DNA from 4 places in the Bradyrhizobium sp. HKCCYLRH3059 genome. Region 1 is predicted to be linked to each of the others. Evidence: predicted binding sites of a transcription regulator. Region 1 holds the regulator's gene; each other region holds the start of a gene.
What was found. Region 1 encodes LexA, which represses DNA repair genes until DNA is damaged. Its sites were predicted from a motif close to TGTTCNNNNTGTGTTCNG; they were not measured.

Region 1 (5,915 bases):
GTCGTCGTCGATCGGCCTGCGAAAGCCGGATGCCGAGGCGTATGATCACGTGGTGCGGGCGATCGGCGCGCCGGCCGAGCGGATCGTTTTCTTCGACGATCTCGCTGAAAACATCGACGGCGCGCGAACGAGCGGGCTGCAGGCGGTGCTGGTGCGCTCGACGGCCGACATCGCCGCGGCGCTGGAGGCGCTCGGGATCTGATCGCGTCGCGCAAGGGTGCGTCATGGCCGGCGGCGTGACGTTCTGAAAGGCTGCGCTCGCAATGACGGTGCCCACTCGTGCAAAATTGTTCTCGCGACACGATGTGCCCGAGCTTTGCTGCTCTCATTTCACCCTCCTCCAATCGGAGGGCGCAGGGAATGCCGGGCTGCAGGCCGCAACCCATGGCCCGCCTGCAGAAAAAAAGCAGGCGGCAGTCACCACAGGTCCAGCCGACATCCGGCATTCCCTGCGCGATGGTCTTCACGCTTATACGCGATCTCCCCGGTGCCCGGCTTGTTGGCCACCGTCGCCGACGGGATCATCAGCACCCTTCGGCTTGGCATCAGCTTCGGGATGCCAGGACCACGCGACTTCACGTCCGCGCCATGCCGTTCGTCCGCGCGCCATCAGGGCACGCTGCGACACGTCGCGGCCACCGCATCCCGCGCTCCACGTCCGTGACGATCGCGAAGCGCCCCTCCTGTCGAGCACGGGACCAAATCAGCATAGCAGCTTTTTCCGAAAAAGCGAATCCTAAATGCGACCGCCGGCAACGGCGCCATCCGGCCCGTCTCCCGCCACATCCGCTGGCCGCAGACGAGCCGGCGCCTAAGCGCATCGGCATCGGCGGCGAGATCGTCAAGATCGCGCCGTGCTCGATGACCATCGTCGGCACGCTCGCCGATTGGTCGCAATGGACCGGCGTGACCTTCGACAGCTCGGGCGAGATCGAGGTCCCCGGTGCTCTCGTGCCCGTGCTCGCGTCGGTCGAGCACGACCATGCCGCCTATGTCGAGCCGAATGTCTGGATTCGGCATCCGCTCTGACGCGGTGCAGGTCGTCCGCGCGACGATCAACGCGCCGGCACGACGCGCTCGTTGAGAAATCCGATCACCACGTCGAACGCCTGCCGTCGATTCCGCTCCATCAGGATCATGTGCGTGCCCTGCCCGATCTCGACCAGGCGCTTGTATGGCGCGCTCACGAGGCGAACGAACAGGTCGTGCGCCATCCCGAAGCGGACATCCACATCCCATTCCGTCGCGAGCACGAGAACCGGGCAGTCGATCGTGCTGGGATCGTAGATCGGCTGGTCCACGGTCCAATGCTCGTCCATGTGGCGCGTGCAGATCGAGGGCGTCGCGGCAACGCATATGACGATCGCCTATGACCGGCGCGGATTTGGTGAGACGGTCGCCTATGAGGAAGCTCATTCTCCGGTCGAGGACCTGCTCGCCGTCGTCGACGCGCTCGCGCCGGCGCGGCCGGCGACGCTGATTGCCTGCTCGCAAGGAGGCCGCATCGCGCTCGACTTCGCGCTTCGCCATCCGTCACGTATGGCATCGCTGGTGCTGATCGCACCTTCGATCAGCGGCGCGCCGGAGCCGGTCTATCCACCGGAGATCAAGGCGCTAACGGCGTCGTTGGCCGCTGCCGAGGCCGCACAGGATTGGGATCGGGTCAGCGCTATCAAGGCGCATCTGTGGGTCGACGGTCCCTTGCAGCGCGAGGGACGCATCTCCGGCGAGCCGCGCGAGACGTTCCTGAAGAAGAACGCCGCCGCACTCCGCGCGCCGCCAACCGGCGCGACTCTCGATGTGGCACCAGCCTTCCCACGCCTCGCGGAGATCGTCGCGCCATCGCTCGTCATCCGGGGGGACTTGGACTTTCCTCACATCCAGCAGCGAAGCAGGCTGCTCGCCGCAACAATGCCGAACGGGGTCAGGACATGAGCTGGCCGGAACGGCGCACCTGCCGAGCCTGGAACGTCCGCAGGAGGTCATGCGGTTGATTGCGGACTTTCTCGCGCGATCGTGAGGCAGCGGCCCGGAAACGGCCCACAGCAGACGGTCAGAACGCAGGGAGCGGCCTAGGCCCTTGGCCGCGCCGTGCGCGTTCGGTTAGAAGGCGATTCATTCGATCTGCCGTCTCCGTCCGAAGGAAATCCCATGGCCCTGATGCCGGTGTCTGATGCGTTGTCCGCCGTGCTCGCCGGCGCCGAACCGCTGGCCGAGGAGCAGGTCGGGCTGGACGAAGCGTTTCACCGCATCCTGGCGCGGGACATCGCGGCGCTGCGGACGCAGCCGCCCGAGGCGATGTCGGCGATGGACGGCTATGCCGTGCGCGCGGCGGACGCCGCCCAGGCCAAGGCGCGGCTGAAGATCATCGGCGAGGTTGCGGCGGGGCGGCCGTTCGATCGCGTGGTTGGACCCGGCGAGGCGGCGCGGATCTTCACCGGTGGCGTTGTTCCGGAGGGCGCGGACGCGGTGGTGATCCAGGAGGACACGATCGCCGAAGATGGCCACGTCGTGATCACCGAGGCCGCGATCAAGGGCCGGCATATCCGGCCGGCGGGCGTCGACTTTCACCAGGGCATGGTGCTGCTGAAGTCCGGGCGCCGGCTCAGCGACCGCGACCTGTCGCTGGCGGCCAGCATGAATCATCCGGCGCTGCCGGTGCGGCGCCGGCCGAAGGTGGCGCTGCTCGCCACCGGCGACGAGCTGGTGATGCCGGGCTCGACGCCCGGCCCGGGCCAGATCGTCTATTCCAACGGCTACGCCTTGCGGGCGCTGGTGCGCAACGAGGGCGGGACCCCGATCGATCTCGGCATCGCCGCGGATACGATGGAGGCGACGATCGCCGGCATCCGCCGGGCCCGAGAGGCCAAGGCCGACATCTTGATCACGACCGGCGGCGCCTCGGTCGGCGATCACGACCTGGTCAAGCAGGCGCTCGAAGCCGAGGGCGTCGAGATGGCGTTCTGGAAGATCGCGATGCGGCCGGGCAAGCCGATGATGCACGGACGGCTCGGCGACATCAGGGTGATCGGACTGCCCGGCAATCCGGTGTCGTCCTATGTCTGCGCCCTCCTGTTCCTGGTGCCGCTGATTCGGCGGCTGCTCGGCCGCGACGAGGCCGTGATGCCGCGCGAGGCCGCCCTGCTCGGCCGCGAGCTCGGGCCGAACGATTCGCGCGAGGACTATCTGCGGGCGCAGCTCGAAGAGCGCGCCGACGGCACGCTGGTTGCGACCCCGGTGAGCCAGCAGGATTCGTCGCTGCTTGGGAATCTCGCACTCTCGCAGGCGGTGGTGATCCGGCCGGCGTTTGCGCCGAAGGCGCCTGCCGGCAGCCCGTGCGAGATCCTGCGCCTGCCGAATTGAGCCGCTTCCCCGGTAAAGCCCGGTCTGTTCATCATATTTTTAGGATTGCGGAACACACATCGAACATATAGTGTCCGTTCATGATTTGTTTTTAGTATGTTGCGGGCGACGCGATGACGGTCCGACTCCAGGGCGCTCTCAGCCAGTTTGTGCGCGAGGCGCAGCTCTTGGACTCGGACGACAACAAACCGGGGACCAGGTCGAGATGCTGACGCGCAAACAGTACGAACTTCTGCGGTTCATCAACGAGCGGCTCAAGGAAGCCGGCGTGCCGCCGTCCTTCGACGAGATGAAGGATGCGCTCGATCTGCGCTCGAAGTCCGGCATTCATCGCCTGATCACGGCGCTCGAGGAGCGCGGCTTCATCCGCCGGCTGCCCAACCGCGCCCGCGCGATCGAGGTGATCAAGCTGCCCGAGCTGTCACAGGCCGCCAACAACCGCCGCGGCTTCACCCCATCGGTGATCGAGGGCAATCTCGGCAAGGTGCGCACCAGCACTCCCGCGCTGGACGATGGCGAGCGCCCCGTCGCAGTGCCGGTGATGGGCCGCATCGCCGCCGGTACCCCGATCGAGGCGCTGCAGACCCGCAGCCACACCATCAGCGTGCCTGCCGACATGCTCGGTAACGGCGATCACTACGCGCTCGAGGTACGCGGCGACTCCATGGTCGATGCCGGCATCCTCGACGGCGACATGGCGCTGATACAGCGCAACGAGACCGCCGACACCGGCGACATCGTGGTGGCGCTGATCGACGATGAGGAAGCGACGCTGAAGCGCTTCCGCCGCCGCGGCGCATCGATCGCGCTGGAGCCGGCCAACACCGCCTACGAGGTACGCATCCTGCCGCCGAACCGGGTGAAGATCCAAGGCAAGCTGGTCGGGCTGTACCGCAAGTACTGATCGCGAATGGGATCGGTCGATGGGCGGCGGGCGCACGCGCTTTCGCCGCCGATCGGAGGCTGCCCAGCAAAATACGTCACGCGCGAATGCACCTCATGATGTGCAGCGCGGCATGCTCAAACGCTTGTGATCGGCCGCGGGCACACGCGATGCAGATCAGCGCAGAATTGCCGCGAAGCGCGCGCTAACATCACCATCGATGTCCACTCTGATAGAGGCCTGCGCCTGTCCGGGGGGAGCGTGGGTCGGCTATCTCTCAACGAGGAGCGATCCGATGTGTGACTACAGCCTCCATGCGGTTGCGTCCCGTCCCGCCAAGGTCGGCGAGACGTTGATCTCGATGACCTTCCGTGGCACCGCCACCCGCGGCTTCGCGCTGGAGAGCGAGCCGACCGTCGCAGTTTGCATGCTGCCCGGCACCGAGTTGGCCTTCGCCGAGGACGTCCGCTACGACAGCCGCTGGCTCTGGACCCGGACGATCCGCGAGCGCGTCGCAAAGTTCAACAGCATCGAGACTCACATTCCCGATCGCCATCACGACGCGATCGAATTCGCCGATGGCCGCCACGTGCTGGTGACCCAGCTCTGCGAGGGCCAGCGCGTCACCGTGCTGCAATTGCCGGTCAGCAAGCAGCCGGCGGAGCGACGCCCGGACATCGCCGAGGACGTGCCGCCTTCGCAGGCCACACCGATTCGCCGCATCAGCATCACCTGAGGGGTCTCCGCATCGGCATTTCTCTCGGTCGTGAGCGAGCTTTCGACCGTGGGAGATTTGGGTTCTGCAAGCGCAAAGTCCTCTCAGGCGAACCTCACGCCCCGGCATCGCATCGAATAGGAACGACATCCCTCGGCCGGCATGATGTGCCGGGGGAGCCTGCCGCCGTGGTCAACAAGATCGATTGGAACAAGGCCGCCGGGATCACCGAGCCCGGCTGCAATATGCTTGTGTTCGGATGGCTGACAGTCACGGCTGACGACATCGCCATCTGGCAACGCTATCCGCGCGCTGCGTTCACGCTGGCCGAAAGCCCCTCGCTGTTCGATGGACTTGGCAACATGGACCTGGCGACACCGAGTATCATCTCGGCACGTTCGAGCTGCCCGGCACTCAGTCTTCCTCGCCCTGCTCCGTCTCCGGCGGCGTCGCGTCCTGAGGCCGCACGGCCGGCGCGCGCGGCGTCAGCGTCGTGTCGAACTCGCCGGCCTCGGCGGGCGCCGGCCACCATGGGCGGTCGGTGCCGCCGGCGCGCGCCGGCGTGACGGCGAAGCTCCTGCCCCGCTGCACCAGCATCAAGGCGCCCTGCTGCCGCAGCCGCCCGCGATCGATGACGGCCGCCGCGCAGGATGACGGCGCGGCGCGCGCGGTGACGATGAGCGCGACGCGGGCGCAATCATCGGCGAGCGCCTCGGCGCGCAGGGTCAGGGCGGCGAATCGGCCGTCGGCCATTGCGACCACGCAGCCCGCCTCGTCGCAGGAGACGCCATCGGTGAGCGATGAATCCGCCGGCAGCCGGGCATCGGCGTCGGCCGCGAGCCACTCCTTGGTGGCGAACACGTCCTTGCCGATGCGCATCGCATGCAGACGCCCGTCACGGCCGCGCACCGCCACCGCGCGCCCATCGCCGGCGATCAGCACGTCGGGCAGCGG
Region 2 (5,915 bases), on a different contig from region 1:
CGGCGGCACCGGCTCGTCGGGATATTGATATTTGAGCTGGTCGAGCGAGAACACGATGCGGTCGGTGAAACGGAGCGTCTCGGTCACAGCGTCGGGGTGGTCACGGAACAGCCGCGCCATCTCGTGTCCCGGCTTGAGATGGCGCTCGGCATTGGCCTGGAGCCTTCGGCCGATGGCCTCGATCGAGGCTTTCTCGCGGATGCAGGTCAGCACATCCTGCAGCATCCGCTGTCGAGGATGATGATAGAGCACGTCATTGGTGGCGATCAGCGGCACCTTGCTTGAAGCTGCGAGGCGCGACAGCCGCGCCAGCCGGCGCCGATCGTCGCCGCGATACAGCAGGCTGCCGGCCAGCCACACGCCTTCGGCGGGACTGTCTTTCAGCCGCGTGAGAATGGTGGTGAGCGCGGCTTCGTCGAAGCGATGCGGCGGCATCAGCACCAGCAACTGTCCCTCGATGAACTCAAACAGGTCCTCGAAGCTCAGGCGGCAATCACCCTTGGCGACCTTGTCCGCGTCACTGCCGCGCTTGCCGCGGGTGAGCAGCTGGCACAGCCGGCCGTAGGCCGCGCGGTCGCACGGATAGACCAGGATGTCCGGCGTGCCGCAGGTGAACACCAGCCGCGCGCCGTAGAGCAGCTTCGGTCTGTAACTCAGTCGGTCGTTACTCAACTCGCTATAGGCGCGCACGACGCCGGCCAGCGTGTTGTGGTCGGCGATGCCGATGGCGGTGAGGCCATATTCGGCGGCCTGGTGCACATAGTCCTGCGGATGCGAACCACCATGCAGGAAGGAGAAATTGGTGGTGACGCCGATCTCGGCATAGGGGATGGGAGTCATGGCGCGGCTGCGAAGGCTGGGGCGGCGCGTTGCCCATGCGATACGAAAGACAGCCCCTCACCAAGCGGCTTGCGCAGCTGCCCACCCTCCCCTGGAGGGGGAGGGTCGACGCGCGCACAGCGCGCGGCGGGGTGGGGTGAGCCCAACAATCGGTCGTCCTGACGTCGACACGTTAGGGCTGTGGGCGTCTCGGCTCCGGCGAAAATCGGCACCGTGCACGCGGATGGTCTGTCACCCCACCCCGGCTCGCATGCGCGCATGCGAGCCCACCCTCCCCCTCCAGGGGAGGGTGAGCAGCGAGATCGCCGCGAGAGATGTGCGATCCCGACCCTCATGCGAACAGGCCATGCATGTACCAGGCGGGCTGCACCGGCGGGCCCTCAGGCTGCTCGAACTCACGGTCATACAACCCGTCGCGATAGAGCCAGAAGCGCAGGCCGTGCTCGTCCTCGACGCGGAAATAATCGCGCGTGAGGCCCTGCCCGTCCGGCCGCCACCATTCCATCGCGATGCGCTCCGGGCCCTCGGCGCGGACCACGGCATGCGCGGCACGGCGCCAGACGAAGCGCGCGGGCGGGCCGTCCGGCACGCCGGCAATGACTTGGATCGCCTCGGGGTGCGCGAACAGCCGCAGAGGTCGCAGCGGCGGCTCGCCCTCGGCGCGCTCCGGCCAGGCGGCAGCAGTGGCGGCGGCGAGATTTTGCTGCGCCGGCAGCGGCAGCGCCACGCGCTCCGGAACATGGGTATCGACCGGCAGATGCACGACCACGCGCTTGCCGCCGATGCGCGCGGCGATGCGGTCGATCAGTGCCGACAGCTCGTCATTGTCGTGGACATGGGCATCGAGATCGCGCTGCTGCTGCACCACGATCTCGCTGCGGCCAGCAGCGAGCCGGATCATGTCGAAGCCGAAGCCGGGATCGAGCGGATCGTTCAGCGCCTCGAGCCGCTCGCGGAACAGCCGGTCGATGATTGCGGCCTCGGTGACCGGCTGGCCGGTGTCGACCGTGATCACGCGCACCATTCCATCGGTGCGGAAGAAGCAGGCCTCCAGCCGCCGCGCGCCCTTGCCCTGCTGCGCCATCGCCGCCACCAGCATCGCGGCCAGACGGGAGAGGCTGGCCGCAATCACCGTGTCGGTCGCGACCGGCTCGGCAAAACGCTTGTCGACGATGTAGTCCGGCGGGACCTTGCGCGGGCTGATCGGCGCATCGGCCTCGCCCAGCGCCTGCGCCAGCACGCGGGTGAAGGCGGCGCCGAACCGCGCGGTGATCTCGTTGCGGCCGCGCGCGGCGACGTCGCCGATGGTCTTGAGGCCGGCTCGGCGCAGGCCGAGCGTAATGGCCTCGCTGCCGCCGAGGGCGGCCACCGGCAGCGGCGCCACCGCGGCCGCCTCCTCGCCGTCGGGCACGATGCGGCCATGCACCTGGCGGTTCAGCGTACGCGCACAGACGGCGTTGGAGGCGATCGCCGCCGACACAATGAGGCCATGCGCGGTCAGCGCGTCGCAGACCGACTGCATCAGCCTGGCTTCGCCGCCGAACAGATGCACGCAGCCGGTGATGTCGAGCGACAACCCATGCGGCGGGTCGAGCGCCACCAGCGGCGTGAAGCGGTCGCACCAGTCGGCGATGCTCTCCAGCATCTTTGCATCAGCCGCCAAATCGGCTTCGTGCGCGACGAGGTCGGGACAGACCGCGCGGGCATTCGCCAAGGGCTGGTCGAGCGACACACCGTGGCACGCCGCCGCTTCGTCCAGCGAATGGATCAAGAGCGCATTGGCGTCCTTGATGACGACGACCTGCGGCTTGCTCTCAGGCGGAGCGCCTGTGAGTGCCCGCTGTCTTTTGATGCGATCGATGGGCAGGCGCGGCAGCCACAGGCTGAGGATCCGCCGCCGGTTCGTTGAAACGGCATGCATCGGGGGTCCACTCCATGATCCATCGTCCGGTCTGGCCGTGACGGTTGCGAATGAGCTCGACATCGAGGCGCGGCGCGCCCCACGCCATCCACGGGGCAACGAGCGGTGACGGCGCGGTGCGCACGATCCAGCGCGTCTCCGCGGTCGATGGCTCGGGCGCAGCCGCAATGCGCAACATGAGCGCGGTGACGCCGGATTCCTGCGCCGCCAGGGTCAGCTTGCGGCTGGCGACGAGATCGAGCTTTTGCGTCTCCCCCCACACCTCCAGCATCACGCTGCCGAGCGCATCGCAGGCGAGCGCGTCGGCGGCGGTGCGCAAGGCGTGGTCGAGATCGGGCGCGCACACGATGACGATGCGGCGCGGATCGAGGCCGAGCTCGGCGAGCCCGCTCATCGACAGCGCGCCCATCTCGCGCTCGGCGAAATCCTGCCGGATCCAGATCAGGGGCCGGTGCGCGGCGACACGCGCGGCAAGCCCGCACAGGAAGCCGGTCGCGGCTGCCGCCTGGCGGCCGGTCTCGGCGAACACCTCGTGCAGCGCGCCGGTCGCGAGCCCGCCCTGCAAGGTCGCGTCGGCCTCGTCATGGCCGAGCGCGACCCGGCGCAAATCATGTGCGCCATCTCCCGCCTCGAGACGGGCAATGCGGCCGCGCAGACGCGCGAGCGTATCCATGCGTGCGCCGGTCATCCGTCGCCGCTCCTCTTCAATCCATCGTGCGGGCGCTGCCGTTGTTTCAGTGATCAGGCAGTGAACCCGCGACGACCCTCTTTGTTCATGATACGTTCTAATATAAAGCTAACGCCTTCGAGAGAGTCAATCGGGATTGACCCGGGTGTGATTCAACGAATGGAATCAAAGGGATTCAAAGCCATGGAGCTGTTGCGCAAACTGGAGATCCTGGCCGATGCCGCCAAGTACGACGCGTCCTGCGCCTCCAGCGGTACCGAGATGCGGGATTCCCGCGACGGCAAGGGCCTCGGCTCGACCTCGCCCGGCATGGGCATCTGCCATTCCTATGCGCCGGACGGACGCTGCATCTCGCTGCTCAAGATTCTGCTGACCAATGCCTGCAACTTCGACTGCCTGTATTGCGTCAACCGCGCCTCCTCCAACGTGGCCCGCGCGCGCTTCACGGTCGACGAGGTGGTGAAGCTGACCATCGACTTCTATCGCCGCAACTACATCGAGGGACTGTTCCTGTCGTCGGGCATCATCCGCAGCCCCGACTACACGATGGAGCAGGTCGTGAGCGTCGCGCGCAAATTGCGCGAGGAGCATCGCTTCCGCGGCTACATCCATCTGAAGACGATTCCGGAGGCTGACGAGGCGCTGATCGCCGAGGCCGGCCGCTATGCCGACCGGCTCAGCATCAACATCGAGACGCCGCTGGAGGCGAGCCTGACGACGCTCGCGCCGGAAAAGGACCAGCGCGCCATCCGCCGTACCATGGGCCGTCTCCGGCTCAAGCTCGACGAGACGGCGGAGGCGAAGAAGACGGTGCGCCGGGCCAAGCCGCCGCGCTTCGCGCCGGCCGGCCAGAGCACGCAGATGATCGTCGGCGCCGACGAGGCCAACGACCGCGTCATCCTGTCGACCTCGGCCAATCTCTACGGCGCCTACAAGCTCAAGCGCGTCTATTACTCCGCCTTCAGCCCGATCCCCGATGCCAGCCGCGCGCTGCCGCTGCAGGCACCGCCTCTGGTGCGCGAGCACCGGCTGTACCAGGCCGACTGGCTGATGCGGTTCTACGGCTTCGATGCCGACGAGATCGTCGAGGAGAACGAAGGCATGCTGCCGCTCGACATCGACCCCAAGCTCGCCTGGGCCTTGCGCCACCGCGACCGCTTCCCGCTCGACATCAACAAAGCGAGCCGCGAGGAGCTGTTGCGCGTACCCGGCTTCGGCACCCGCACCGTCCAGCGCATCCTCGCCACCCGCCGCACCACCACGATCCGGTTTGCGGATCTCGCCCGGCTCAACGTTGTCAGGAACAAGGTCCTGCCGTTCATCGTTCTCTCCGACCACCGGCCACAGCCGTCTCTGCTCGACGGTGCCGGGCTGGCGGCCCGGCTGCGGCCCAAACCGCAGCAGCTGGGATTTGGGTTCTAATTGAACGTCGTGGCGAAGACCGAAGCCAGGAAACAGCCGTCATTCCGGGGCGATGCGAAGCATCGAACCCGGAATCTCGAGATTCCGCGTTCGCCTCTGCGAAGCGCCCCGGAATGACGCGGCGGCTTCGCTCGCAATGACGAGAGAGGTGAAATGCACGTCGTAACCCTCGACAGCGACACTGATTTCGACGGCTGGCGTCAGGCGGCGCGGGCGTTGGCGATGAACGACGTCAAGCCGGCCGATGTCAGCTGGCGCGTCAAGGGCGCAGCGCCCGACCTGTTCGACGATCAGGCCGACACGCAGCTTCCCGAGGTGCCGAAGGGCGCGTTCTCAGTGCCGGCGAGCTTCATGGAGCTCGCCGAGAGCGCGATTCTGCACAATGATCCCAACCGCTTCGCCCTGCTCTACCGGCTGCTGTGGCGTCTGCGGACCAACCACGATCTCATGGAGATCGCGACCGATCCTGATGTCGCCCAGGCCAACGCGCTGGCGCGGGCGGTGCGCCGCGACGTCCACAAGATGCATGCCTTCGTCCGCTTCCGCGAGGTCGGCCGCGAGCGCGAGGCGCGCTACGTCGCCTGGTTCGAGCCGGAGCACCACATCGTCGAGCGCGCCGCGCCGTTCTTCGCCCGCCGCTTCGCCGACATGCCGTGGTCGATCCTGACGCCCGAACTCTGTGCGCATTGGGACGGCAGCCGCGTCAGCTTCACGCCCGGTGTGAGCAAGGCTGAAGCGCCGTCGGAGGACCGGCTCGAAGAGGTCTGGCTGCGTTATTATGCCAGCATTTTCAATCCGGCACGGCTGAAAGTGAAGGCGATGGAAAAGGAGATGCCGAAGAAATATTGGCAGAACCTGCCCGAGGCCAAGCTGATCCAGCCGCTGATCGCGGCCGCCAGCCGGCGCACGTCATCGATGATCGCCGAAGCCGGCACTGAACCCCACAAGCCGCAGAAACGCGTCGAGGAGACTGCGATGAGCCGCAAGCCGAAAGCCCACCACGCGCCCGCTGCTGAGACCTCGCGTGATGTCGAGGCCGCCGAT
Region 3 (5,915 bases), on a different contig from region 1:
CGCGATTCTGGCGGCACTCTCGGCGCCGTCGGTGCTGGCGCAGCAAAGCGAGGCACCGCAGAAGGCGGGGCGTCCGCTCAATGCCGGTGACGTGCTGTCGGGCGAGCTGACGGCGCTGAAGCTGAAAGGCGCCAAATCGGGCCAGCCCTCCGCCGCCTATCAGATCACCAGCGAGCCGCGCCGCCTGCCGCCGCCGAGCGGGCTGTGCAATCTCGAGACCGGACCGGAGACGTTCCAGCTCGTCACCGCGAACACGGCGCAGGCCTCGCAGCTCAAGGGCCTGCTCGGCAAGCAGATCGCGGTCAAGGTCGACGAGATCGCCTGCGCCCAGGATGCGGGGCAGATGAGCGAGGCGGTCGTGACCAAGTGGAGCTTGGTGAAGCGGTGACACTTGGGACGCTGCGAGCGCCGCCTCCTGACTTCTGCAGTCATCGCCCGGCTCGACCGGGCGATCCAGTACGCCGCGGCCCTCGGTTGATAGCTGACGTCTCTGGAATACTGGGTCATCCGCCTTCGCGAGTGACGACAGTTGACGGTGAGGCGGCAGCTACAACTTCACCGGCCCCAAATCATCGAAATGCCCACGCCGTTGCAGCCAAGCGAGCAGCACGAGGCTCGGGATCGCGACGAGCACGCAGATGACGAAGAATGCAGGCCAGCCGGTCGCTTTCGCCACATAGCCCGCGCCCGATGACAGATAGGTTCGTCCAACCGCGGCGAGCGCGGTGAGCAGCGCATATTGGGTCGCGGTGTGCAGCGGGTTCTGGCACAGCGCAGAGAGATAGGCGACAAAGATCACGGTGCCGATCGCGCTGGTGAGGTTCTCCGCAGAGATCGCCAGCGCCAGCGCCCACTGATTGACGCCGACGATGGCGAGCCATGAGAACGACAGGTTGGCCAGCGCCTGCACGATGCCGCCGATCCACAGGCTGATGGCGAGCGAATAGCGCCGCGCGACGAAACCGCCGGCAAAGCCGCCGGCGAGCGTGGCGGCGAGGCCGACGCCTTTCACGATCGCGGCGTAGTCGACCTTGCTGAAGCCGAGATCGATCACGAACGGCGCGGTCATCGTGCCGGAGAAGGCGTCGGTGAACTTGAACAGCACGACGAAGGCGAGCGCCGTGAGCGCATCACGTCGGCCGAGGAACTCGACGAAGGCCCCGGCAGCCGCATGCATCACGCGGGTGAGCGCGGTGTCCGCCCCCATCGCGGCCTCCGCCTGCTGCGACTGGGCCGGCTCGGTCGCCGCGAGGGCCGTGATCGTGCCGATCAGCACCAGTCCGGCCATCGCAACATAGCCCCACATCCAGGACGACGGACGCGTCAGCCCCGAGTTCTCGAATGCACTGACCACCACCAGTGCGCCGGCGGTCGAGACCAGCATGCCGATGCGGTAGGCGGCGACATACGCCGCCATGCCCGCGGCCTGCTCACTCTCCGGCAGGCTCTCGACGCGGAAGGCGTCGACCACGATGTCCTGGGTCGCCGACATCGCGGCGACCAGCAGCGCGGCCAGCGCCACCATGAACGGCGCGTGCGCCGGATCGGTCAACGCCAGCAGCAGGATGGCGGCGATCAGCAGCAGTTGCGCGAACACCAGCCAGCCGCGCCGCCGCCCGAAGGCGCGCGTCAGCAGCGGCACGTGCAGCGCGTCGACCAGCGGCGCCCAGAGGAATTTCAGCGTGTAGGGCGTGCCGACGAGCGCGAACAACCCGATGGTCCCGAGGTCGACGCCGAGCTCGCGCATCCAGATCTGCAAGGTCGAGCCGGACAGCGCCAGCGGCAGCCCCGACGAAAATCCGAGGAACAGCACCACGAGCACGCGCGGCTGCAGATAGACGGCCATGCTCTCGCGCCAGGTGGGGGCTTTTGGCGCAGCCTCGGGCTTTGCGCCGGTCGCGGTGATGTCGGAAGAAGCCTCAGGTACGGTCATGGATGGGTGGTAGCAGATTTGCGCAAGAAACGCTCCCCATCTCAGCTGTCATCGTCCGCGAGCCGGGCGATGACAGTCTTGGCAAAATTCAAGCTGCGACAAGGGCGAGCTACCCAATCACTCCCCCGCCTGCATGCGTCCCGCCAGCGGAAACAAATCGGGCGCGGTGCCCGTAGCTGGCGCGATGCGTGGCGACTCCACCGGCGTGTCTTGTTTGCTGAAGTCGAGCTCCTCGATCCGCGCGGCGCGCTTCTCGATCTTGTCGGCCGAGATGAGGATCTGGCGGATGTCCTCGCCGACATCGCCGAAATGCTTCTGCAGCTTGAGCACGCGCTCGCGCAGGCGGCCGAGATCGTCCCCGAGATGGATCACCTCGTTGCGGATCTGGTCGGCGGCGTCGCGGATGCGTGCGTCCTTCATGATCTGCTGCATGACCTGGATCGCGAGCATCAGCAGCGACGGCGACACCAGCACGACGCGCGCGCGATACGCTTTCTGGATGACGTCGTCGAAGCCATCATGGATCTCGGCATAGACCGATTCCGACGGCACGAACATCAGCGCGGTGTCCTGCGTCTCGCCGACCACCAGATATTTCTCCGCGATGTCGTTGACGTGACGCAGCACGTCGGTACGCAGGCGCTGTGCGGCGGTGCGCTTCTCCTCGTCCGTCTCCGCATCATGCAGCGCGGTCACGGCTTCCAACGGAAACTTGGCGTCGATGCACAGCGGTCGCGCGTCGGGCAGGAACACGACGCAGTCCGGCCGCTTGCCGCTGGCGAGCGTGTACTGGAACGCGTAGCTGCCCTTCGGAAGTCCGTCCTGCACGATCGCCTCCATCCGCGCCTGGCCGAACGCGCCGCGCGACTGCTTGTTGGCGAGGACGTCGCGCAGGGTCGTGACCTGGGTCGTCAGCTCGCTGAGATCACGGTGGGCATTGTCGATGATGCCGAGCCGCTCGTGCAGCACGCGCAGACTATCCATGGTGTGGCGCGTACTCTGCTCCATCGACTGTCCGACGCGATGAGTCACCGCATCGAGCCGCTCGTTGACGCTGCGGGCAAGATCAACCTGCCGGCCGGCGAGCAGCTGCGCCATCGCGTCGACCCGGCCGGAGGCCTCGCTCTGGACGCGGATCATCTCGCTGAACCGATGTTCGATCTCATCGCTGCGCATCGCCTGCTGGGCCGCGAGCTCGGCGCCGCGCCGGCCGGAACGCACCACGGCCGCCACGATCATCACGAGCAGCAGCACCACCAGCAAGCCAAATCCGATCAGCGCATCGCTGGCGCGGACCGGAAGGTCGCCGATCATGATGACGACAGGATTGAGGGACTGGCTGGCGGCGGTCATCACGCCCGTCTATCCGATTCGCACAAGCTCGCGAACGAAGAGAGAACATTTATGGTTAAGGCCGGGTTAAGAATCATGGTTAACAAGGCATTGAAATTCATGGTTAGCGAAGTCTTAACCGCGAGCCATCACATTGACCGCGCCGGTTCCGCGGCTTAAATCGCGCGCCATGTCCCTAAGAGAAATCATCATCCTGCCGGACCGGCAGTTGCGGCTGGTGTCCAAGCCGGTCGAGAAGGTCACGCCGGAGATCCGGCAGCTGGTCGACGACATGTTTCAGACCATGTACGACGCGCCTGGCATCGGGCTCGCAGCGATTCAGGTCGCGCAGCCGCTGCGCGTCATCACCATGGATCTGGCCAAGCCCGACGCGAACGGCGAAGGCAAGCGCGAGCCGCGCGTCTTCATCAATCCGGAGATCGTTGCCAAGTCGGACGAGCTGTCGGTCTACGAGGAAGGCTGCCTGTCGATCCCCGAATATTACGAGGAGGTCGAGCGGCCGGCGCGCGTGCGCGTGCGCTTCACCGATCTCGACGGGCTGGTTCGCGAGGAGGATGCCGAGGGGCTCTACGCCACCTGCATCCAGCACGAGATCGACCATCTCAACGGCGTGCTGTTCATCGACTATCTGTCGAAGCTCAAGCGCGACCGCGTGATGAAGAAGTTCGCCAAGGCCGCCAAGCGCGCCAGCGAGTAACGATCAACTCTCTCCTCCGTCATGCCCGGGCTCGACCCGGGCATCCACGTCGCGCCGCGCGTTACAGGCAGCTCGACGTGGATGACCGGGACAAGCCCGGCCATGACGCGGAGGATTCGGCAATGCAGGATCTTCCACCAGATGCCGCTTCGCCTGATCTTCATGGGCACGCCGGATTTCGCCGTGCCGACCCTGCTCGAACTCGCCGGCCACGGCCACGAGATCGCGGCGGTCTATACGCGCGCGCCGAAGCCCGGCGGCCGCCGCGGCCTGGCGCTGGTGCCGACGCCGATTGAGACCGAGGCGCGCCGGCTCGGCATTCCCGTGCTCACGCCGAAGACGCTGAAGACCGAGGACGCGCTGGCTGCGTTCCGCGCCCATGAGGCCGATGCCGCCGTTGTCGTCGCCTATGGCATGATCCTGCCGCAGGCGATTCTCGATGCACCGAAACTCGGCTGCTACAACCTCCACGCCTCGTTGCTGCCACGCTGGCGCGGCGCCGCGCCGATCAACCGTGCCATCATGGCAGGGGACGCTGAAAGCGGCGTGATGGTCATGAAGATGGATGTCGGTCTCGACACCGGCGACGTTGCGATGGCCGAGCGTCTACCCATCACTGACGCGATGACGGCGTCCGATCTGCACGATCGCCTCTCGCGGATCGGTGCCGACCTGATGGTGCGCGCGATGGCGGCGCTGGAGCGCGGCGGGCTGACGTTGACGAAGCAGGCCGAGGAGGGCGTCACCTACGCTGCCAAGATCGAGAAGGCGGAGGCGCGGATCGATTGGACGAAGCCGGCGCATACGGTGCTGCGGCACATCCACGGCCTGTCGCCGTTCCCCGGCGCCTGGAGCGAGGTCACGCTCGATGGCGAGGCGGTGCGTTTGAAGTTCCTGCGCTGCGCGCTCGCCAGCGGCGCGGGCGAGCCGGGCGCCGTGCTCGACGAGCAGCTCACCATCGCCTGCGCCGACGGCGCGATCCGCATCACCGAGCTGCAGCGCGCCGGCAAGGGCCCGATGAAGGCCGCGGATTTCCTGCGCGGCACCCCATTGAATCGCGGTGCTCGTTTTTCGTAACGCTGTCATACCCCGCGAAAGCGGGGTATCCAGTACGCCGAGACGTGCATTGTCGCGCCGAGACGTCGGCGAATACTGGATCGTCCGCCTGCGCGGGCGATGACGGCAGCAATAGACCGAATGCCCCGCTACAAGCTCACCATCGAATATGACGGCGCGCCGTTCTGCGGCTGGCAGCTGCAGGAGACCTTGCCGTCGGTGCAGGGCGCGCTCGAAGCCGCGGTGCAGGCGACCTGCGGCGTGCCCACGCGTGTGCACGGCTCAGGCCGCACCGACGCCGGCGTCCACGCCACCGGCCAGGTCGCGCATTGCGACATCGCCAAGGAGTTCCGCCCGGACAAGCTGCGCGACGCGCTCAACTCGCATCTGAGGCCGAACCCGGTCGCGGTGCTCGCCGCCGAGATCGTGCCCGACACCTTCGAAGCGCGGTTCTCCGCGCGCAGGCGGCACTACCGTTACCGGATCGTCAATCGCCGCTCCAACCTCGCGCTGGAGGTCGGTCGCGTCTGGCGGGTGCCGCAGCGGCTCGATTCCGATGCAATGCATGCAGCCGCGCAGCGGCTGATCGGCAAGCACGACTTCACGACGTTCCGCGATACCGAATGCCAGGCGAAATCGCCGGAGAAGACGCTGGATCAGCTCGACGTCGTGAGGGACGGCGATGCGATCACCATCCTCACCTCCGCCCGCTCCTATCTGCATAGCCAGGTCCGCTCGATGGTCGGCTCACTGGTGTGGGTCGGGCAGGGTCGCTGGACCGCCGATGATCTCGCCGCCGCGCTCGCCGCGCGCAATCGCGCCGCCTGCGGCGTCGTCGCGCCGCCGGAAGGGCTTTACCTCGTGAAGGTCGACTAC
Region 4 (5,915 bases), on a different contig from region 1:
TTGGGATCGACCGGACGGTCGCGATCCCGGCCGCCGCCGCTGCTCGATGCGTAGGGCCGCAGCGCCGGGCCGCTGTCGCGCTTGTCGCGCCCCCCCTTGCCGAAGTCGCGGCCGCCGCGCCCCTCGCGGTCACCGCCGAACTTGCCACCCTTGTTGCGATCACGGTTCTGGTCGCGCCCCTTGGCATCATGATCGCGGCGCGGCCCGCGATCCTCGCGCGCCGGAGCCGATGCGCCCTCGGCTGGTGGAGCCGCACCAGCCTCCGGCGGGCCCTTGCGGAAGTCCTTGCCGAACTCCTTCATCCGGTCGCGCCGGCCATGGCCGCGGTGATGGCGCTCACGCGCCTCGCCGCCCTCGGCCGGAGCGGTCCCGGCCGGTGCCTGACCGCCGCCGGCAGCCTGCCCGCGCTCATGCTGCGGACGGTTGGGCCGGCCGCGATGATGATGGTCGTGGCGCGGCCGGCGCTCCTCCGAGCGCCCGCCCGGCCGCCAGACCTCGACCAGGACGGGCTCGGCAGCAGGCGCGGCCTCGGCGGGAGAAGCCTCGGTAGCGGTCGATCCAGCAGCAGTTTCCGCCGCGGCAGCTTCAGCCGAAGCGTCGCCGATGCTCGTTGCCTCGTTCGCGACGGCCTCGGCGGCTTCGGGCTGCGGCGCATCCGCAGCGACGGCGGTTTCCGCCTCGGCGACGCCGCTTTCGGCGGCCGTCTCGGCCCCGGACGCCTCGTCCGCCACATCCGGCGTGACGAAATCGACGGTTGGCAGCGATGCCAGGGCCGACACCGACGCGGTTTCCGCCTGCTCCTCACCAACCACCGCGGGCACGGCGACGGCCTGCTCGGTCACCGGAGCGACGGCGGCCTCCGCGACGGTGGGAACCTGCTCCTCGGCCGGCTCGCCGGCGACAACTGCGAGGTCCTCGGCCGGCACGGCCTGCGCATCTGCCGGCTCAGCAGGAGCGGCTTCCGCAGCGGCAGCCTCCGCGACGGCAGCAGCCTCGACGGGCTTCTCAATCGGCTTGGGCGGCAGCGGCGGGCGCTTCTCCATGCGATAGCCGAGCGCGCGCAGGATCGAGGCGAAGTCCTCGCCGGCCGAGCCGGTGAGCGAGGTCATCGCCTGCGTCACCACGAAGCCACGGCCGTCGAAGGCGCCGGCCGGCTTTTCGCCCGGTGCATTGTCGCGCCAGGCCAGGGCGGGACGAATCAGGTCGGCCAGCCGCTCCAGGATGTCGACGCGCACGGCGCGCTCGCCCGCCTGCTTGTAGCCGAGCACGCGATAGGCATCGCGCGGCAGCGCCTTGTCGACCGGGAACGAGGTCCGGCCCGAGCTCGCCAGATGCTGCGCGCCGGTCAGCGCGGACATGTCGACATTGCCCTGCTTCTCGGCCCACAGCAGCGCAGCGAGCGCGCGCGCGGCGGGCTTGAGCAGCGCCGGGACGTAGATGTGGTAGGCACCGAAGCGGACGCCGTACTTGCGCAAGGTGGCGCGCGACGGCTGGTCCAGATCCTTCATCTCGGCGGCGATCTTGGCGCGCTCGATGACGCCGAGCGCCTCCACCAGCTGGAACGCGATGCCGCGGCCGATGCCGGTGATGTCCTCGGCCTTGGACAACTCGAACAGCGGGCCGAGCAGCTTCTCGATATGCGTCTTCAGCCACAGATCGAGCCGCGCCTGGACCTTGTCGCGCGCAGCACCGGTCAGCCGCTCGTCGGCGATGATGCGCAGGCGCGGATGCAGCGCGTCGTCGGCCGCGACCAGCTTGGCGACCGCGTCGCCGGTCCAGCGCACCGTGCCGTCGGCGGTGAGCACGATGTGCTCGTCGGGCGCGCTGGACAGCTTCTCGGCGCGCGCCTCGATCTCGCCGGCCAGCGCCTTCTGGGCAGCAGCCTGCAAGGCCTTGGCCTCCGAGCCGGCTTCGGCGGCGTCGGGCGCGAAGGTGAATCCATCCAGGCGGCCGATCGCGTGCCCTTCAACGATCACTTCGCCGGTCTTGCCGATTTCCGTATTCAAAACACTGTTCTCCCGCAGGCGCCGCATCAATACACTGGTACGACGATCAACGAAACGCTCCGTGAGCCGTTCATGAAGGGCGTCTGACAATTTATTTTCGAGTTCGCGGGTAATCCCCTGCCAATAATCAGGGTCGCGCAGCCAGTCGGGCCGGTTGGCCACGAAGGTCCAGGTACGGATCTGTGCAATCCGCCCCGACAGCGTATCGATGTCGCCATCGACGCGGTCGGCCTGATCGACCTGGGCCGCGTACCAGGCGTCCGGAATACGCCCCTTCTGCATCAGGAAGCCGAACACGGTGGTCACCAGCTCCGCATGGGCGGCCGGCGACAGCCTGCGATAGTCGGGAATCTGGCAGGTTTCCCACAGACGCTCGACCGCGGCCGCGCCGTGAGCCATGTCGCGCACCTCGGCATCGCGCGCGGCGTGATCGAGCACGCGCAGATCCTCCGCAATCGGCGCGCGCGTCAGCGCCTCATGCGCCGGCGCGACCGCCAGGGAGACCTGAAGCGCGCTCAAGGACGCGAAATCAAGCCGGGAGTTGCGCCATTGCAGCACCTTCACGGTATCGAAGGCATGGTTCTGGAGCGCATTGACCAGCTCGGGCTCGAATGGCGCACAACGTCCGGTGGTGCCGAACGTGCCATTGCGCGTCGCGCGTCCGGCACGGCCGGCGATCTGGGCAAATTCCGACGGCGTGAGCCGGCGGAACTGATAGCCGTCATATTTGCGGTCGGACGCGAAGGCGACGTGATCGACGTCGAGGTTGAGCCCCATGCCGACCGCATCGGTGGCGACGAGATAGTCGACGTCGCCGTTCTGGAACATCGCCACCTGCGCGTTGCGGGTTCGCGGCGACAGCGATCCCAGCACGACAGCGGCGCCGCCATGCTGGCGGCGGATCAGCTCGGCGATGGCGTAGACCTCGTCGGCCGAGAACGCCACGATGGCGGTCCGGCGCGGCTGTCGCGTGATCTTGCGATCACCGGCGAATTCGAGTTGCGACAATCGTGGCCGTGTCACCATCGACGCGCCCGGCAGCAGGCGCTCGATGATGGGGCGCATCGTCGCAGCACCCAGCAGCAGCGTCTCGTCGCGACCGCGGCGATTGAGGATGCGGTCGGTGAAGACGTGGCCGCGCTCGAGATCGGACGCGATCTGGATCTCGTCGACGGCCAGGAACGACACGTCGAGATCCCTGGGCATCGCCTCGACGGTCGACACCCAGTAGCGCGGATTTTTCGGCTTGATCTTCTCCTCGCCGGTGATCAGCGCGACGGCCTCGCTGCCGACGCGATCGGCGATCTTGTTGTAGACCTCGCGCGCGAGCAGCCGCAGCGGCAGTCCGATGATGCCGGAGGAATGCGCGAGCATGCGCTCGATCGCCAGATGCGTCTTGCCGGTGTTGGTGGGGCCGAGCACGGCGGTGACGCCGCTTCCGGGAGCGCGGTCGGACGTGCGCTCGAAAGGCGAGGCAGCCGAAGGGGACGAAAAAGCCATTCGTTAAATGTGGGTCTCGAAGCCGGCGTTGGAAGCGCGCCGTTCACGCGCGACGGATGCGGAATAATCGTGTGTCTGGAGAGGCTGCGATGCTGACCCCTGTCTCACATTGTGACGCATATAGTGACGCAGCTTAAGCTTCGGAACGCCTTGAGAACGAATCGCGAAGGAATCGCTGACTCCGTCGGCTTTCCGGCTTCGTTCACCGCAACATCTCGCGCTCTGCCATCAAGCCAGCACTAGATCAAGTTTTCGCGGGCTCCACAAGCAACGCTTTCGCGATGGAACTGGCGCGCGTTCAGCGCGTCCCGAGTCGAATCAGAATCAGGGAAGAGTCAAACGGATTCACGCGCAGCAGACAGTATCGATAGGGGGTCCCGACAAATCGGAGCTCATGAGCCCGTCAGTCCGGAGATCATGCAGCGCGAACCCCGAATCTCCATCGGATTCAAGCGATAGCGGACGGCATGCCGTCAGACCATCACGCCACGGCCGCTGTCGCGGCCCAGCCGCTGACGGCGCTGTGCCGCAACGACGAGATTCCGATGTGGAGGAGCAGAGAAACGACGCACTACTGGGTCTTGGCGACGTGCGGCGCCGCCTGGGTGATGAACGACGTCGCTTCCAGCATCGCGGTCCCCAGCGGGGTCGGGATCACCATCTTGAACGGCACCAGCACACGGGTGCCGGCGATCGGCACGAAGAAGATCTCCATGTTGCGGGCCTGAGCCAGATATTTGATCACCGGCCGGTCCGGGATGTAGCCCGCGACTGGCGTGAAGTAGATCGCGCAGACCAGCGCCGGGCCACGATAACCCTTGTCTGCCTTGACGTTCTCCATGCGCTTGTAGTCGAGCTTGAGCTCGTAGCGCATGCGGCCGTCGAACACGGGCGCAGCGCCGCGGCACGAGTCCGGCGACAGCAGCTCGCCGTTGCCCGGCACGCGCACCAGAGAGGCCGTCATCGGATCGAGCACGCCACGCTTGTGGGCATCCGTCACCGGAATGCGGTCGGGATCGACCGGAGGCGCCGGCTCGATGGCGAAGTCCTTCACAGTACCGTTCTGCAGATTGATGCGGATCTGCTCGGATTTCTTTCCCGTCGTGGTCGAGGCCTGGTAGCTCTGGCCGACCAGGGCGCCGTTGACGACGCGCCCCTGCACCGAGCCGGTGCCTGATCCTTGCGAGAAGCTCTTGAGCAGGCCGGCGGTGCCGCCCTGAGCCGCGGCACCATACTGATCATCCCCGATCTCGACCGCCCAGGTGCCCTTGCCGACGGGGATGCCAGCCAGGGAAGCCTCGTATTGAGCGTCCAACCGAGCCTGCGCCTGGGCGTTTTGCGCCAGCAACAACAGGCAGAGCGCTGCCCCGGCCGCGGCCAGGCGACAGGAGAGAAATGAGGGAACCGAGATGATGGTCACGTGACGAATGATCCTACCGATCCGCCTGCCTGAGCGCCGGACCGATCCGGCGCGCCGTCCTTGCTACTTAAGCCAAAAACGCCTTCAAACAACGCGAACCGTCCGACAATGGCGGTTTGTCCAGCGCTTTGCGGCTGAACAGCACTCAGACCGTCGTCCGCAACTCTGCCGGAACCGAGCCGCGAACCTCCGACCGCGCCAGCATGCCGCCATTCCGGCATTTCGGACTGTTCGCGGGATATCCATCCATCACGTCCGAATGCGCCCTTTATATGGTCTAAACTATCGGCTATACTATTGATTATACGCCTGCTTTTCTGCTGGTTGGCGATTTCGGCCCGATCAGGAGGATGCACGGGTCGCGCCGTTCGGGTTCGCCGGCCCGGCTCCCTCTATTTGCTGCGTCCTTCAAAACCTTGACGAAAAGCCGCATCCCCCCTATACGACCGCATCTCCCAGAGACGAGCTGGACGAGTTTTGGACCCCCGCGGCCCGCCGACACAGGCGGACGAAGGGTGCGGGGATGAGAGAGGATTTATTGCCATGTCGCGGCGCTGTGAACTGACGGCCAAGGGTCCCCAGGTTGGCCACAAGGTCAGCCACTCCAACATCAAGACCAAGCGGCGCTTCCTGCCGAACCTGTGCAACGTGACCTTCATCTCGGATGCACTCGGCCGCAACGTGCGCCTGCGCGTCTCCACCAACGCGCTCAAGAGCGTCGACCACAATGGCGGCCTCGATGCCTATCTGCTCAAGGCCAACGCCGCGACCCTGTCGCCGCGCGCGCTGGAGCTGAAGCGCGCCATCGAGAAGAAGGCGGCGGACGCTGCCCCGGTCGCCAAGGCGAGCTGAGAGAGCAAGCCGAAATTCAGGATTGATGCAGAAGCCGGACGCGTCACGGGCGGGGCTTCAAGCTGAACGAGATGTCGAAACGGCCGGGTCGAGAGATCCGGCCGTTTTGCTTGCGGATGCCGTGACCAACTGACAAC

Region 2: the regulator LexA is predicted to act here: its motif matches at 3,532-3,549, upstream of ACQR13_RS09565 (ImuA family protein).
Region 3: the regulator LexA is predicted to act here: its motif matches at 3,317-3,334, upstream of ACQR13_RS04880 (DNA recombination protein RmuC).
Region 4: the regulator LexA is predicted to act here: its motif matches at 3,648-3,665, upstream of ACQR13_RS04285 (helicase-related protein).

The regions. Positions count from the first base shown of each region.
Region 1 covers NZ_JBNPUF010000006.1:181,108-187,022, reverse strand. The annotation lists gene ACQR13_RS20015 (HAD family hydrolase) at 1-202, shown strand, start outside; gene ACQR13_RS20010 (hypothetical protein) at 385-1,029, shown strand; gene ACQR13_RS20005 (hypothetical protein) at 1,056-1,319, opposite strand; gene ACQR13_RS20000 (alpha/beta fold hydrolase) at 1,318-1,935, shown strand; gene ACQR13_RS19995 (molybdopterin molybdotransferase MoeA) at 2,152-3,363, shown strand; gene lexA (transcriptional repressor LexA) at 3,569-4,267, shown strand; gene ACQR13_RS19985 (hypothetical protein) at 4,542-4,982, shown strand; gene ACQR13_RS19980 (ComEC/Rec2 family competence protein) at 5,376-5,915, opposite strand, start outside.
Region 2 covers NZ_JBNPUF010000002.1:561,307-567,221, forward strand. The annotation lists gene ACQR13_RS09555 (error-prone DNA polymerase) at 1-840, opposite strand, end outside; gene ACQR13_RS09560 (Y-family DNA polymerase) at 1,172-2,761, opposite strand; gene ACQR13_RS09565 (ImuA family protein) at 2,655-3,449, opposite strand; gene ACQR13_RS09570 (putative DNA modification/repair radical SAM protein) at 3,633-4,871, shown strand; gene ACQR13_RS09575 (UdgX family uracil-DNA binding protein) at 5,025-5,915, shown strand, end outside.
Region 3 covers NZ_JBNPUF010000001.1:1,065,126-1,071,040, forward strand. The annotation lists gene ACQR13_RS04870 (hypothetical protein) at 1-388, shown strand, start outside; gene ACQR13_RS04875 (AmpG family muropeptide MFS transporter) at 548-1,933, opposite strand; gene ACQR13_RS04880 (DNA recombination protein RmuC) at 2,051-3,286, opposite strand; gene def (peptide deformylase) at 3,456-3,983, shown strand; gene fmt (methionyl-tRNA formyltransferase) at 4,125-5,060, shown strand; gene truA (tRNA pseudouridine(38-40) synthase TruA) at 5,181-5,915, shown strand, end outside.
Region 4 covers NZ_JBNPUF010000001.1:927,435-933,349, reverse strand. The annotation lists gene ACQR13_RS04285 (helicase-related protein) at 1-3,506, opposite strand, end outside; gene ACQR13_RS04280 (DUF3108 domain-containing protein) at 4,078-4,854, opposite strand; gene rpmB (50S ribosomal protein L28) at 5,470-5,778, shown strand.